DNA from 3 places in the Rhizobium sp. YS-1r genome. Region 2 is predicted to be linked to each of the others. Evidence: riboswitches for the same ligand, from Rfam matches in the RefSeq annotation. Region 2 holds a riboswitch; each other region holds the start of a gene.
The links. Region 2 has a riboswitch for thiamine pyrophosphate ahead of thiB (thiamine ABC transporter substrate binding subunit). Riboswitches for the same ligand answer to the same signal wherever they lie in the genome.
Positions count from the first base shown of each region.

Region 1: linked by a shared signal. The riboswitch ahead of thiC (phosphomethylpyrimidine synthase ThiC) and the one ahead of thiB (thiamine ABC transporter substrate binding subunit) in region 2 are both predicted to bind thiamine pyrophosphate.
Region 3: linked by a shared signal. The riboswitch ahead of thiM (hydroxyethylthiazole kinase) and the one ahead of thiB (thiamine ABC transporter substrate binding subunit) in region 2 are both predicted to bind thiamine pyrophosphate.

Region 1 is NZ_JPYQ01000025.1:209,444-214,134, forward strand. Features, by position in the region: gene JL39_RS19390 (amino acid--[acyl-carrier-protein] ligase) at 1-509, opposite strand, end outside; gene JL39_RS19395 (acyl-CoA dehydrogenase family protein) at 564-1,745, opposite strand; gene JL39_RS19400 (acyl carrier protein) at 1,745-1,996, opposite strand; TPP riboswitch at 2,177-2,308, shown strand; gene thiC (phosphomethylpyrimidine synthase ThiC) at 2,403-4,214, shown strand.
Region 2 is NZ_JPYQ01000055.1:206,966-211,656, forward strand. Features, by position in the region: gene JL39_RS23745 (ATP-binding cassette domain-containing protein) at 1-191, opposite strand, end outside; gene thiP (thiamine/thiamine pyrophosphate ABC transporter permease ThiP) at 184-1,803, opposite strand; gene thiB (thiamine ABC transporter substrate binding subunit) at 1,814-2,803, opposite strand; TPP riboswitch at 2,860-2,961, opposite strand; gene JL39_RS23760 (response regulator) at 3,181-3,636, opposite strand; gene JL39_RS23765 (ABC-F family ATP-binding cassette domain-containing protein) at 3,795-4,691, opposite strand, start outside.
Region 3 is NZ_JPYQ01000001.1:463,101-467,791, reverse strand. Features, by position in the region: gene JL39_RS02130 (heavy metal translocating P-type ATPase) at 1-1,964, opposite strand, end outside; TPP riboswitch at 2,076-2,173, shown strand; gene thiM (hydroxyethylthiazole kinase) at 2,215-3,018, shown strand; gene thiE (thiamine phosphate synthase) at 3,015-3,650, shown strand; gene thiD (bifunctional hydroxymethylpyrimidine kinase/phosphomethylpyrimidine kinase) at 3,647-4,447, shown strand; gene JL39_RS02110 (acetyl-CoA hydrolase/transferase family protein) at 4,462-4,691, opposite strand, start outside.

The sequences.
Region 1 (4,691 bases), on a different contig from region 2:
ATGCAGACATATTCGCGCATGCGGAAAAGCTGCTGGCGGGCCGGATCTTTGGAAGGTTCGTGGCGGAAGCAATAGCTCTGCAGGTCGTAGAGGCCGCCGGATTTCGGCAGCTTGCCGCGGCGTGCGACCGTCGGGTAGAGCGGGTAGCAGGCGGCCGGCGTCAGTACGATATCGGTCGCCTCCTGGCCTTTGGTCCAGTCTTCGCCCACTTCCATGCATTTCAGGAGGCTCATGTGGTCGAGCTCGCTGCCGCAGAAGGAATGCACCGTGCCGGCAAGCTGCGGAAAGCTCTTCATATAGCCGCTGGTTTCGAAGAATTCGCGGTTCATGCCCGGCGGAAAGCGCATGGCCTCGGCGCCATCGGCGCCGCCCACGCTGTCGATCAGTCGCTCGAAAGCGGCGATGACGTCCTCGAACTGGCCGCTTCGGCCGTAAAGACCGTCGACGCCGGTCTCGATCAGAAGGCCTGCATCGAACAGGCGGTCGAGAAAGGAAACTTGCATGTCCATTGGCTTCACCTCAATCAATTCATTTGAAGGGCAATTCATTTGACGAAGTGGGCGTCAGCCGAGAAGGCTGGTGTCCGGTTTCTGCACGAGCAACATGGTCGACGTGTTGCCGAGGATGCGGTCGTTGGAGATCATCAACTGGGCGGAATGGGCATCGCGCAGGTGCCTGCCGAGGCTGTAGGGCGTGCCGTTCTTGTAGCCCATGATGCCGCAGATGATCATCGCCTGGTTGATGATCGTCAGGATCGTCTCGGAGGAGGCGAGCTTGACGTTGTTCATGGCGATCGAGAACGCCATGGAGGAAAGCTGGTCCGGATCCGCCCGGGCATCCTCGTAGGCCCTGAGGCCCGAGAGGATGTTGGCCTTCAGGAGCTGCAGCAGGTTCGAGGCCTCGGCCAGCCGCAACGCGCCGGGCGGCTGCGAGCCGCCCGCCTTGCGGGCGGCGGCGCGCACGAAGGCCTGGGCGCGAAGCACCGCATCGGCGGCGATACCGTACCAGACGGCGCTCCACAGCAGGTGGGAGCTTGCGAGCATGGACTGTGCGGCGATTTCGGCGAAAGTCTTCGGGAAGACCTGTGCCGCGGGCGCCTCGCCCTTGAAGATGAAACCATCCGAGCAGGTGCCGCGCATGCCGAGCGTATCCCAGTCGACGGTCTTTTCGAGCGTATACTGGCTCTTCCTGAAGACGGTCATCACCTGGTCGCCCGGAGCCGCGTCCGCACGGGCGCGGGAGGTGACCATGATCGCGTCGGCGTGCTCCCCGTAGGAAATCACCGTCGCATCCTTGGTCAGCCGGCAGGTGTCGCCGTCGATCTCGATGGCGCAGATGGAATTGCGCAGGTTCCCGCCGATGCCGGCCTCCGTCGTCGCCGAGGCGACGAGAAGCTGGCGAGCGCAAAGCTCGCGCATGAAATCCCTGTGCCATTCGCTCTCGGCACCGTGCTCGACAAGGCTCGAAACCTTGATCTGGTGCATGGCGAAGACCATGGCGCTCGCGGCACAGGCCTGTCCCAGAATGGAGCAGATCTCCGCGAGCTCCTGCGTCGTTGCACTCTCGCCGCCGAAGGCTGCGGGGATCTGGATGCCGAGCAGGCGTTCGGCCTTCATGGCATCGACGGCTTCCTTCGGGAAGCGGCCTTCGCGGTCGACGGAATCGGCGAAATCGGCGGCCACCCTCGCCACGCGATGGGCGCGTGCGCCGAGGCTCATATCGGTTGCGACAGCGGCAAGGCTCATCACGCGGCCTCTTTGGCTTTCAGGATGTGGGATACCGTCTGCTCGATCGCCGAGATGCTGGCAAAGGACTTGCGGTTCAACAGGTTGTCCGGAAACTCGATGTCGAAGGCCTCTTCGAGGCCCAGCATGAGCTGCACGGATGCAAAGGAAGAAAGGCCCGCCGCATAAAGATCGGCGCCATCTTCCAGCTCGGTCACGGCGACCGGCAGATTGCCCAGTTTCGCCAGCAGTTCGCGAATGGTCTCGTTCATCTCGACGTCTCCCGATAATTGGAACTCAAGCGTTCATCGCTGGCGGGATGTTTAGGCCGGAAAGCATAAGATTCCGGTAAGAAACATGCTGAAAATCGGGCTGCGGGATTCGCTAAAATCCAACCGATCGGCATCTGTCCGAACTGACTTGACAGGAGGGCGGCTCCGGTTTCTGATGTCCGGATTCACCAGGGGGGTCCCGGCAAGGGGCTGAGATACTGCTGGGCAATACGGCTTTGCCGATTGTGGCGCAGTGACCCGTTGAACCTGATCCAGTTCATACTGGCGTAGGGACGGTGCGGACGCTCACGGCTCAATGGCGGGATTCCCGCTCCGGCTCAAGGCGTTCTTCCATCATTCCAGCACCGGACTGGGTCTCCAAACGTCAAACCTTGGAGCCTCAACCATGAATATCGCGACCACCAAGCTTACCCCGGTCGTCACCACCGGCCCGCTTCCCGCTTCGAAGAAGGTCCTGAAGCCCGGAGTCCTTCATCCCGACATCCGCGTGCCGATGCGCGAGATCGCGCTGCACCCGACCTCCGGCGAACCGCCGGTGACGGTCTATGACTCATCCGGCCCCTATACGGCCGAAGGTGCGACGATCAGCATTGAATCCGGCCTGCCGCGTCTTCGCGAAAGCTGGATCAAGGCCCGCGGCGACGTGGAGACCTATGAGGGACGCATCGTCAAGCCGGAGGACAACGGCTTTGTCACCGGCGATCGCCTGACGCCGGAATTCCCGGTTCGCAATGCGCCGTTGAAGGCGAAAGCGGGCCTGGCCGTCACCCAGCTCGCCTATGCGCGGGCCGGGATCATAACGCCGGAAATGGAGTTCATCGCGATCCGGGAAAATCTCGGACGGCAGGCTGCGAAAGAAGCACTTGCCCGCGATGGCGAAAGTTTTGGGGCGCACGTGCCAGACTTTGTGACGCCGGAATTCGTGCGCCAGGAAGTCGCCGCCGGCCGGGCGATCATCCCCGCCAATATCAACCATCCGGAGACCGAACCGATGATTATCGGCCGGAACTTCCTGGTGAAGATCAACGCCAATATCGGCAATTCGGCCGTCACCTCGTCGATGGCCGAAGAGGTCGAGAAAATGGTCTGGGCGATCCGCTGGGGCGCCGATACGGTCATGGACCTGTCGACCGGCCGCAACATCCATAACATCCGCGAATGGATCATCCGCAACTCGCCGGTCCCGATCGGCACGGTGCCGCTCTACCAGGCGCTCGAAAAGGTGAACGGCATTGCCGAGGATCTCACCTGGGAAGTTTTCCGCGACACGCTGATCGAGCAGGCCGAACAGGGCGTCGACTATTTCACCATCCATGCCGGCGTCCGGCTTGCCTACATTCCGCTCACCGTCGACCGCGTCACCGGCATCGTCTCGCGCGGCGGATCGATCATGGCCAAGTGGTGTCTGCATCACCACAAGGAGAGCTTTCTCTACGAGCACTTTGAAGAGATCTGCGACATCTGCCGCGCCTATGACGTCTCCTTCTCGCTCGGCGACGGGCTGCGCCCCGGCTCGATCGCCGACGCCAACGATGCGGCGCAGTTCGCGGAGCTGGAAACGCTCGGCGAATTGACGCAGATCGCCTGGGCGAAGGACTGCCAGGTGATGATTGAAGGCCCCGGCCATGTGCCGATGCACAAGATCAAGGAAAACATGGACAAGCAGCTGAAGGTCTGCGGCGAAGCGCCGTTCTATACGCTTGGGCCACTGACGACCGATATCGCGCCGGGCTATGACCACATCACGTCCGGCATTGGTGCGGCGATGATCGGCTGGTTCGGCACGGCCATGCTCTGCTACGTCACGCCGAAGGAACATCTCGGCCTGCCGGACCGCGACGACGTCAAGGTCGGCGTCGTCACCTACAAGATCGCCGCGCATGCGGCCGATCTTGCCAAAGGGCATCCCGCCGCTCGCATCCGCGACGATGCGCTGTCGCGCGCCCGGTTCGAGTTCCGCTGGGAGGACCAGTTCAACCTGTCGCTCGATCCGGAAACGGCGCGCAATTTCCATGACGAGACGCTGCCGAAGGAGGCACACAAGGTGGCGCATTTCTGCTCCATGTGCGGTCCGAAATTCTGCTCCATGCGGATTTCGCACGACATCCGTGCCGAAGCGCAGAAGGAGGGGCTGGAGGCGATGGCCGCGAAATACCGCGACGGCGGCGACCTCTACATGCCGGTCGGAAAGGATTGATGCATCAAAGCCTCCGCCGATCTTCCGGCGGAGGTATTCCTCATTGCTGTGCTTGACCTGAGGATTCAAGCACATGCCCGCTCCCCTCTTGGCCTCATTTAGCGTTTGCTGGGCAGCAGGCCGTCGATCTAACCGAAGCGGGCTTGTTTGAGGAAGCCGGTGCGTCGATCCGATCTCCCCACTTGAGGGGAGGGCTATCGCATATGGGAATCGAGCATGCTGCCCGCTTCATCATTCCACGGAAGCCATAGCATGTTTATTATATGCAATTCCCCTGCACTTGAGGGGGAGATGCCCGGTAGGGCAGAGGGGGTGTGGTGAGGCAAATCAAGGCCTTGACCGAAGCCGGCAGAAAAAATCACTCCCTTTCGTCCCCGCCCTCTTGCGTCATGCCTAGAATTGTCCCGCTTCCGTCGCCGGAGTGTTTCGCGAGACGTTCGCGGGCAGGCGGGAGCCGGCGCTTCCATCGGAACCGTA
Region 2 (4,691 bases):
TCGCCGCCGACCAGTACATGGCCCCGATCCGGCGTTTCAAAGCCGGCCACAAGGTTCAGCAAAGTCGATTTGCCGGAGCCCGACGGGCCGGTCACTGCCGTCACAGCGCCGGCAGGCAGGCTACAATTGAAACGAAAGTCCTTTGTGCCAAGCCGGAGTTCGACCTTGTCCAGCACGACGCCATCAGTCATGTCTCGCCTCCTTTTGGCCGACCGTGCCGAGCATGGTCAGCAACAGGCAGATGATGCCGAGGAGGAGTGCCAGCCCGTCAGCGTCGTTGGTGCGATAGCTGGATAGCCGGCTGTAGACAAGCCAGGGAAGCGTCGTGAGATCGTTGGAGCCGAATAGTGCTACCGCGCCGAGATCGCCGAGCGACAGGGCCATCGCAAAGGAGAGGGCCGTCAAAAGGGGTCTTATCAGGACGGGCAGGTCGATTCGTTGAAGCTTTGCCAAGCCGGAAATCCCGAGACTTGCCGATAGCCTGCCCGATTGCTGACGATGGGTCTCAATTGCCGGCGCGAGCACGCGCATGACGAAGGGTAACGCCATCAGCATGTTGATCAACGCCAGCAAAGCCGGCGCAAAACGGGTCACATCGCCGATCGGGCGCAGCGTGAGGAACCAGCCGGTCCCAAGCACGACAGGCGGGACCAGGAGTACCAGGGAGGACATGCCGCCAAGCAGGGCGGAGAATCCTCCGGCGACTTTTCCAGGTCGCTTCATATCGGCTACAGACCCCCGCGCGGCAATGATTGCCAGCGATGTAAGGACGGCGAGCAAGCCGGCGGTAAGGGCGATGGCAAAACTCGTCCATGCGGCGCGAAGGAAGGCGATGCTGGTCGCAAGTTTCCAGAGATCGGCCTTCAGCCCGGCAGAGACAATCGATGCCAACGGCAGAACCAGAAAGGCGGTGGCGACCGAAATGGCGAACGCATCCCAAAGTCGTGCGGGCACGGTCCGGCCGTCGAAACGGCGGGTCGCCTGACCTGCTGTCATGCCCGCATCGTCCGGTATGGGAAACCGCGCCATGGCGATCAGGATCAGCGCGGTAATGCCGATCTGCAGGATCGCGAGCGCGACGGCGCGCGGCGGGTCGAAATCGAAACGCAGCGATTGGTAGATCGCAACTTCGAGCGTCGTTGCCGCAGGTCCACCGCCGAGCACGAGCACGAGCGTGAAACTGGTGGCGCAGAGCATGAAGATCAGGCCGGCAATGCCGGGTATGACGCGTTGCACAGCCGGCCACTCGATGAACCGAAAGACCGAAAATGGTCGCATGCCGAGGCTGGAGGCGAGCTGCCAGTATTCCGCCGGAAGCCGCTCCAGCGCGGCGAGCAGCAGCCGGGCGGCGAGCGGCAGGTTGAAGAAGACATGGGCCAGCAGAATGCCGGTAAGTCCGTAGATGCTGACTGGCTGGTCGAGGCCGAGTTTCAACAGCAGGCTGTTGATCACACCCTGCCGGCCCCAGATGCCGATAAGACCCAATGCGCCGATCAGCACCGGCAGGCCCATGGGAACCGCCATCAACCGGATCATCCAGACACGTCCTGGAAAACGGGGGCGGCGCGCAAGCGCCAGCGTAACGGGTATGGCAAAGGCGATGGAGAGCAGTGTCGAAAGCACAGCCTGCCATAGGGTGAAGCGCAGGATCCGCCAGGTATAGGCCGTGAAGAGCCGGGCTCCTGTGTCCCCGGCATCCCATGAAAGCAGTGCGGTGACAGCAATGCCGACGAAGAGGGTGATGCCAAGGAGGCTCAGCAGGCCCCAGGCAATCCCCCGTCGTCGTTGGGCGCGGGTCAGCAAGGCGGAGGTCTTAGTTCATGCTCATGGCGGTCAGCCATTCGTCGATCCAGGCCTGCCGATTCTTCGCCACCTCGTCCGAGCCCATCAGGAAGGTCGTTTTCGGCTGCACGAGCTTGTCGAAGGCGTCCGGCAACGGCTCGGATGTCTTCGAAATCGGCATCATCCAGTTGGTGGTGGGGATAATGTCCTGAAAGACTGGCGAGACCATGAACCTGAGGAACTGTTTGGCCAGATCCTTGTCGGACGCGTTTGTCAACATGCCGGCCACCTCGATCTGGATGTAGTGGCCCTCCGAGAAGGATGCGGCCTGGTAGCGTTCGGTCTTTTCCTCGACCATGTGATAGGCAGGCGAAGTGGTGTAGGAGAAGACCATCGGCACCTCGCCCTTTGTGAGAAGGCCATAGGCTTCCGACCAGCCGGGGGTGACTGTCAGCACGCGCTTCCTGAGTTTCGCCCAGGCTTCCGGCGCCTTGTCGCCGTAGACCGACCTCACCCAGAGCAGCAGGCCTAGTCCCGGCGTCGAGGTGCGCGGATCTTCGATTGCGATTTTCTGCGAAGGGTCGCCTTCCACCAGTTCCTTCAGGCTATTGGGCGGATTCTTCATCACCTGCGTATCGTAGACGACGGCAAAATGACCGTAGTCATAGGGGATGAACGTATCGTCGGTATAATTTCCAGGCACACTGATCGCGGATGTATCGAGGCCGTGCGGCTCGAAAAGGCCGGTTGCCTTGGCTTCCGAAATCAGGTTGGTGTCCAGGCCGAGCGCGATATCGGCATCCGTCTTCTCGCCTTCGAGCTTGAGGCGGGTGAGGAGCGCCACACCATCGGCAACGCCGACGAAGTTGAGCCTGCAGGTGCAGCTCTTTTCGAAGGCTTCCTTGACCTTCGGGCCGGGCCCCCAGTCGGAGACGAAGCTTTCATACGTATAGACAGTCAGTGTCTTTTCCTGCGCCTGAGCGGACAGTGAAAAGGAAAGGGCGGCTGCGGCCGCGAACATCGAAAGAACGATCTTGCGCATCAGCGCCTCCTCTTTTGATTGTGGGAATAGGCGCTGATGGGAAGCCGTCTAATCCCTCCGCCGGTCTTAACCGGATCAGGTTCCGCGGGTTGGCAAAGCCTCTCAGCCACACTGGCGTGGCACCCCGTTAGAGCGAATCAGGTGTAGCGGCGGTGGGATCGGCTGGCAAGAGGCTGCGCCGCGATCAGGCAGCGCTCATATCCATCTACATGATTTCCCAGACGTGGCCGTCCGGATCCCGGAAGCTGCAGCCGTACATGTTTTTTCCTCTTTGTCCCCATCCAACGCACATGGGCGCGTTCGCCCCAAGGATGAGTAAGAGAATGTAAAACCGACATCGCAGCCAGGGTTTTTCTCTAGTGGTGCGGGTTCCGGCGGAACACCTTGAGTTCGCGCGGAACGGCTGCCATGCCGTGAAGCCGGTTGGCAATGGCATAATCGATCGTCCTTTCCATGACCTCCGGCATGACGGGCTTGGTGAGAACACCGAGAGAACCTTCCACGCCATCTTCGAGATCATCAGGGGTCGCGGTCATGAAGATGACCGTCACGCCATATCGTTCGGCAAGCTGCCGTCCAATCTCCGGACCGGTCCTTCCATCGGTCAGATTGACGTCGACGATCGCGATATCGGCGCGCGGCGCCAGTTCCAGGGCATGTTTTCGGGCATTGGCAAAACCCGCCACCTTCAGTCCCATATTTTCGACAGTTTCGGCGATATCGAGAGCGATCAGGAACTCATCCTCCACGATCAGCACCCGTTGACTCGTCACCTCACTGGGTGGCCGACGACGCGTTACATTTGTCAGCATTGGACGTCCCCGCACGGTTTCCGGTCCTTAATTCGGATCGAGGGCGACGACTGGCGCCTCGACCATGAACGCAGGCAGAACGAGCAGGATGGTGGCTTGTTCCGTTTTGCGACAGACGCCTCTGCCGAAACGGTTATTAGAGTTAATAATTCGTTAGTTCAGCTCTCCAGCTCTTCCCGCAGCATCTCGAGCTCGAGCCATTCTTCTTCCATTTTCGTCAGTCTTTCGCGCAGGCTTTCCATTTCCGCCGCAAGCTTGTGGAAGGCGGCAGGGTCTTTGGAAAAGAGGTTCGGGTCCGCCATCTTCTTCTCGCGGACAGCAATTTCTTCCTCCGCCTTGGCAATTTCCTTCGGCAGGTTTTCGAGTGCGAATTTCTGCTTATAGGAGAGCTTTCCCTTGGCCTTGGAGGTTTCGGCCGGCGGCGCGGCGGCCTCTGTCTTCTGCCGTTCCGTTCTCTCCGTCTTGCGCTTCTCCTCGATCGCGCCTCTCCGTTGGGCCAGCATGTCCGTATAGCCGCCGGCATATTCGATCCACCGCCCGTCCGGCGCCTCCGGATTGGCCGGGGCGATCGTCGAGGTCACGGTGCGGTCCAGGAAATCGCGATCATGGCTGACGAGGATCACCGTGCCGTTGTAGCCGGCGACAATTTCCTGCAGCAGATCCAGCGTTTCGATGTCGAGGTCGTTGGTGGGTTCGTCGAGAATCAAGAGGTTCGAGGGCTTCGCCATGATGCGGGCGAGCATCAGGCGGGCACGTTCACCACCGGAAAGGCTCCTGATCGGTGTCCTGATCTGTTCCGGCTGGAACAAGAAGTCCTTCATGTAGCCTGCGACATGCCGCTGCTCGCCATTGACCAGCAACGTCTCCCCGCGGCCGTCTGTCAGGTAGTGGGAGAGCGTCTCCTCCGGATTCAGGTTCTCGCGCTTCTGGTCGAGCGTTGCGATCTCAAGATTGGTGCCGAGCTTGACGGTACCGCTATCTGGTGCGAGCTGCCCGGTCAGCATCTTGAGCAATGTCGTCTTGCCCGCGCCATTAGGCCCTACGAGGCCGATCCG
Region 3 (4,691 bases), on a different contig from region 2:
CCGCCGCCGATCGCAATCCCCACATCCGCAGCAGCAAGCGCCGGTGCATCGTTGATGCCGTCACCGACCTTGCCGACCACGAAACCCTCACGCTTCAGTTCGCCGACGATGCGGCTCTTGTCTTCCGGCATCAGCTCGGCTCGCACCTCGACGTTGAGTTCCTTGCCGATTGCAGACGCCGTGCGGGCATTGTCGCCCGTCAGCATTACGGTTTTCACGCCGGCGTCAGAGAGTGCTTTCAGTCCCGCCATGGCGTCGGGGCGTGGCTGGTCGCGCATGGCGATCGCGCCGGCCAGGACGCCACCGACGATCAGCACGGACACGGTCTTGCCTTCGTCGTTGAGGCCGGCGATCCGCCGGGAATGGGCCATCGGCAGCGATACCCGTTCGGCCGCCGCCTTTGGCGAACACAGAAAGACTTCCTGGCCTTCGACCGTGGCGGCGACACCCTTGCCATTCAGGGATCTGGCATCCGACACAGCGGGAATATCCACCTCATCCTCGGCCGCCTTGGCGAGGATTGCGACGGCCAGCGGATGGCTCGAGCCGGTTTCAAGCGCCGCGGCGTAACGCAGCACGTCTTCGGCGTTGCGGCCGAAGGCGATCACGTCCGTCACCTGCGGCTTGCCCGCGGTCAGTGTTCCGGTCTTGTCGAGCGCCACGGCCGTCAGCTTGCCGAGCGTTTCCAGAACGGCACCGCCCTTCATCAGCAAGCCGCGACGGGCACCGGAGGAAAGCGAAGCAGCGATCGCAGCCGGCGTCGAGATGACCAGCGCACAGGGGCAGCCGATCAGCAGGATCGCCAGGCCCTTGTAGATCCACACCCCCCAGGCGGCACCGGCCACAAGCGGCGGCAGGATGGCAACCAGAGCGGCAACCACCACGACGCCGGGTGTGTAATAGCGTGAAAAACGGTCGATGAAACGCTCGGTCGGCGCCTTCTTCTCCTGCGCCTCCTCGACCATCCGGACAATGCGGGCGATCGTGTTGTCCTCCGCGGCAGCCGTCACCCGTACGCGCAGCGCCGCATCGCCGTTAATCGTGCCGGCGAAAACCTTATCGCCCACGCCTTTGACGACCGGCGTGCTTTCCCCCGTCACCGGCGCCTGGTCGACCGCGCTCGTGCCGGCGACGATGACGCCATCCGCCGAAATCCGATCGCCTGGCCGCACGAGGATGACAGAGCCGACCGCCAGGTTCTCGGCCGGCACCTCACGGGTCTGCCCGTTCACCTCCAGCAACGCGTTCTTCGGGACCAGCGCCGTGAGGCTGCGGATGCTCTGGCGCGCCTTGCCGGCTGCGACCCCTTCCAGAAGTTCGCCGACGAGGAAGAGGAAGACCACGGCGGCAGCCTCTTCCGAGGCATTGATGACGACCGCTCCGACGGCGGCAATGGTCATCAGCATCTCGATCGAAAACGGCGTGCCGGCAAGGGCTGCCATGACGGCGCGACGGGCGATCGGCACAAGACCGATCAGCATGGCGGCCGAGAATATGTAGGTGTCATAGGCCGGCACCAGATGGCCGAGCCCATAGGCAACTGCGAGCGCCGCACCGGCAAGGATAGTCAGCCGGCCTTTGGCGCTCTTCCACCACGGTCCTTCCGTCAGCCCATGGTCGTGACCATGAAGGCCTTCAATCTCCCTGGCGCCATGTGTGGAGTGGCTGCCGTCGTTGTGGTCATGGCTGTGATCGTGTCCGCCATCGTGATCATGCTCATGCCCCGTCGTAGTTGGCGCCTTCCTGCCGAGCGCCCGCAGCGAATAACCAAGCCCGGTCACCTTTTTCTCGATCGCGCCCAGGTCGCTCGTTTCGTCATGGCTCACTGTCATCGTACCGGCGGCGACGGATACTGAGACATCCTCGACGCCCGGCATGCGGCGCACTGCCGTGTCGATCTTGGTCGCACAACTTGCGCAATCCATGCCGCCAACCTTGTACCGAGCCTGATTTGTCGCTGCCATTTCTCTTCCTTTCGGGATCGAGCACTTCCTTACAACCTCCAGCCACTAGAGCTTCAAGGGTATTTTTCAGAAAAATTCGCTGGCGGTCGCAGGCCGATCTGCGGTAAGCCTTGTCCCAGACAGGGGCGTCCGGCGTAAAGCTGGGCTGAGAAGTACCCTTTGAACCTGAACCAGATCATGCTGGCGGAGGGAGTCGTTCGGTTCTTCGATCAGAAGAACCCATGCGTCTGCCCCGCCGAACGAGGCGAGAATGCAGACCACACAGACTCCAGGCCAATTGCTGACTGCGATGCGTGCGAAAAATCCGCTTGTCCAGAACATCACCAATTTCGTGGCGATGAATATCGCGGCGAATGTGATGCTCGCTGCCGGCGCCTCGCCCGCCATGGTGCATACGAAAGAGGAGGCCGGCGAATTTGCCAGTATCGCATCTGCGCTGACGATCAATATCGGAACGCTTTCGCCGGATTTCCTGGCTGGCATGAAGGAAGCTGCGAAAGCCGCTGGCGAAACCGGCAAGCCCTGGGTGCTCGATCCGGTCGCCCATTTCGCCACCGCCTACCGCCGCGCTGCTGTCGCCGAACTCATGAAGCTGAAACCCACGATCGTGCGTGGCAATGCCTCCGAGATCATTGCGCAGGCAGGCAGCCAGTCGAGCGGCCACGGCGTTGACAGCGGCGATCCGACCGAGGCGGCGGAAGGTTCGGCGATCGCGCTTGCCCGGCAGAGCGGCTCCATCGTCGCGGTTACCGGTGAAGTGGATTTCGTCACCGACGGCCAGCACTCGGTTCGCATCATGGGCGGTTCAGCGCTGATGCCACGCGTCACTGCCCTCGGCTGCTCGCTCACCTGCCTCGTTGGCGCCTTTGCGGCGGCAAACCCGGAAGGACCGTTCGAGGCGACGGCGGCGGCACTCGCCATGTTCGCGGTCGCTGGCGAGGAAGCGGCTATCAGTGCCGCCGGACCAGGCTCCTTCTTGCCCCTCTTTCTCGATCGCCTTGCAACACTTTCGCCCGAGACGCTCGATACCAAAGCCAGGATCGTCAGCGCATGAAGAATTTCGACCTTTCCGTCTATCTCGTCCTCGATCCCGATCTCTGCCGCGAAATCGGCATGGTGGAGACTGCCCGGCTTGCCGTCGAGGGCGGCGCTACGATCGTGCAGCTCCGCGACAAGCACGCGGATACGGCGCAGATCATCGAGACCGGCCGTGCCCTGAAGGCAGCGCTTGCCGGCGCCAGAGTGCCACTGATCGTCAATGACGATGTCGAGGCGGCGATCGCAATCGGTGCCGCAGGCCTGCATGTCGGTCAGAGCGACATGGTCGCGGCTATCGCCCGCGAGCGCATTGGCCGGGACATGATCCTCGGTCTCTCGGTCGAAACCGAGGAACTGGCGCAACGCATCGATACCTCCGTCGTGGACTATGTCGGCATCGGCCCGGTCTTTGCGACCGTCACCAAGCCGGACCACAAGCAACCGATCGGCTTCGACGGACTTGCCCGCATCGTCGCAGCAGCACCCGTGCCGGCTGTCGCGATAGGCGGCGTCAAGGCGGAACATGCTGGCCCAGCACTTGCCGCCGGCGCGAGAGGCATCGCCGTCGTCTCCGCGATCTGCGGCCAGCCGGACCCCAAAGCCGCCGCCCGCAGGATTGCCGAGGAAATCGAAAGGGCACGCGCATGATCCGCAATATTCTTTCCATCGCCGGTTCCGATCCCTCCGGCGGCGCCGGCATTCAGGCCGACCTCAAGACGTTTTCGGCACGCGGCACCTATGGCATGGCCGTGCTGACGGCGCTGACCGCGCAGAACACGCAAGGGGTCACGGGTGTGCATCCGGTGCCTGCCGAGTTCGTCGCGGAGCAGATCCGCACCATTTTCGCGGATGTGCGGGTGGATGCGGTAAAGATCGGCATGATTGCCAATACCGAGATTGCCGAAACGGTTGCGGATGTGCTCAAGCCCTATCGCGATAGCCTGCCGATCGTGCTCGACCCGGTAATGATCGCCAAGGGAGGCTCCCCGCTGCTTGCTTCGGAGGCGATGGATGCCGTCACCTATCGGCTGATGCCGGTTGCCACCGTCGTCACACCCAATCTGCCGGAAACAGCCGCCCTGCTCGGCGAACCCGTCGCCACCACCCGCCAGATAATGGCCGATCAGGCCGAACGCCTGCGTAAAATCGGTCCGAAGGCGGTACTGGTGAAGGGCGGTCACCTGGAGAGCAGTGACAGCCCGGATGTCCTGGCCGATGCCTCCGGCATCCATTGGTTCGAGGGAAATCGCGTGGCGACGAAGAACACACACGGCACCGGGTGTACGCTTTCCAGCGCGATCGCCGCGGAACTCGCCAAGGGCGCCTCACCGGCCGAGGCCGTCGCGATCGCCAAAGCCTATCTCTCCGGCGCCATCGCGGCTGCCGGCACGCTCACCGTGGGAACCGGCCACGGTCCCGTGCAGCATTTTCACGAATGGTGGTAGGAACAGTCGTTCGCTCAGCCAAGCCGCATGGTGCCGGTCTGCCGGCTCCGCTCATGCCAGGAAAATGCCTCTTCGAGCAGATGAGGCGTCTGCCCGCCGCGGACTGAGGCACGTTGGAAATAGTCGGCCAGACGATCGCGGAAGTCGGGATGGGCGCAGTTGGCAATGATCTGCCCGGCGCGCTCGCGGGGTGCAAGCTCCCTCAGGTCCGCAAGCCCGTTTTCGGTGACGATGATGTCCACAT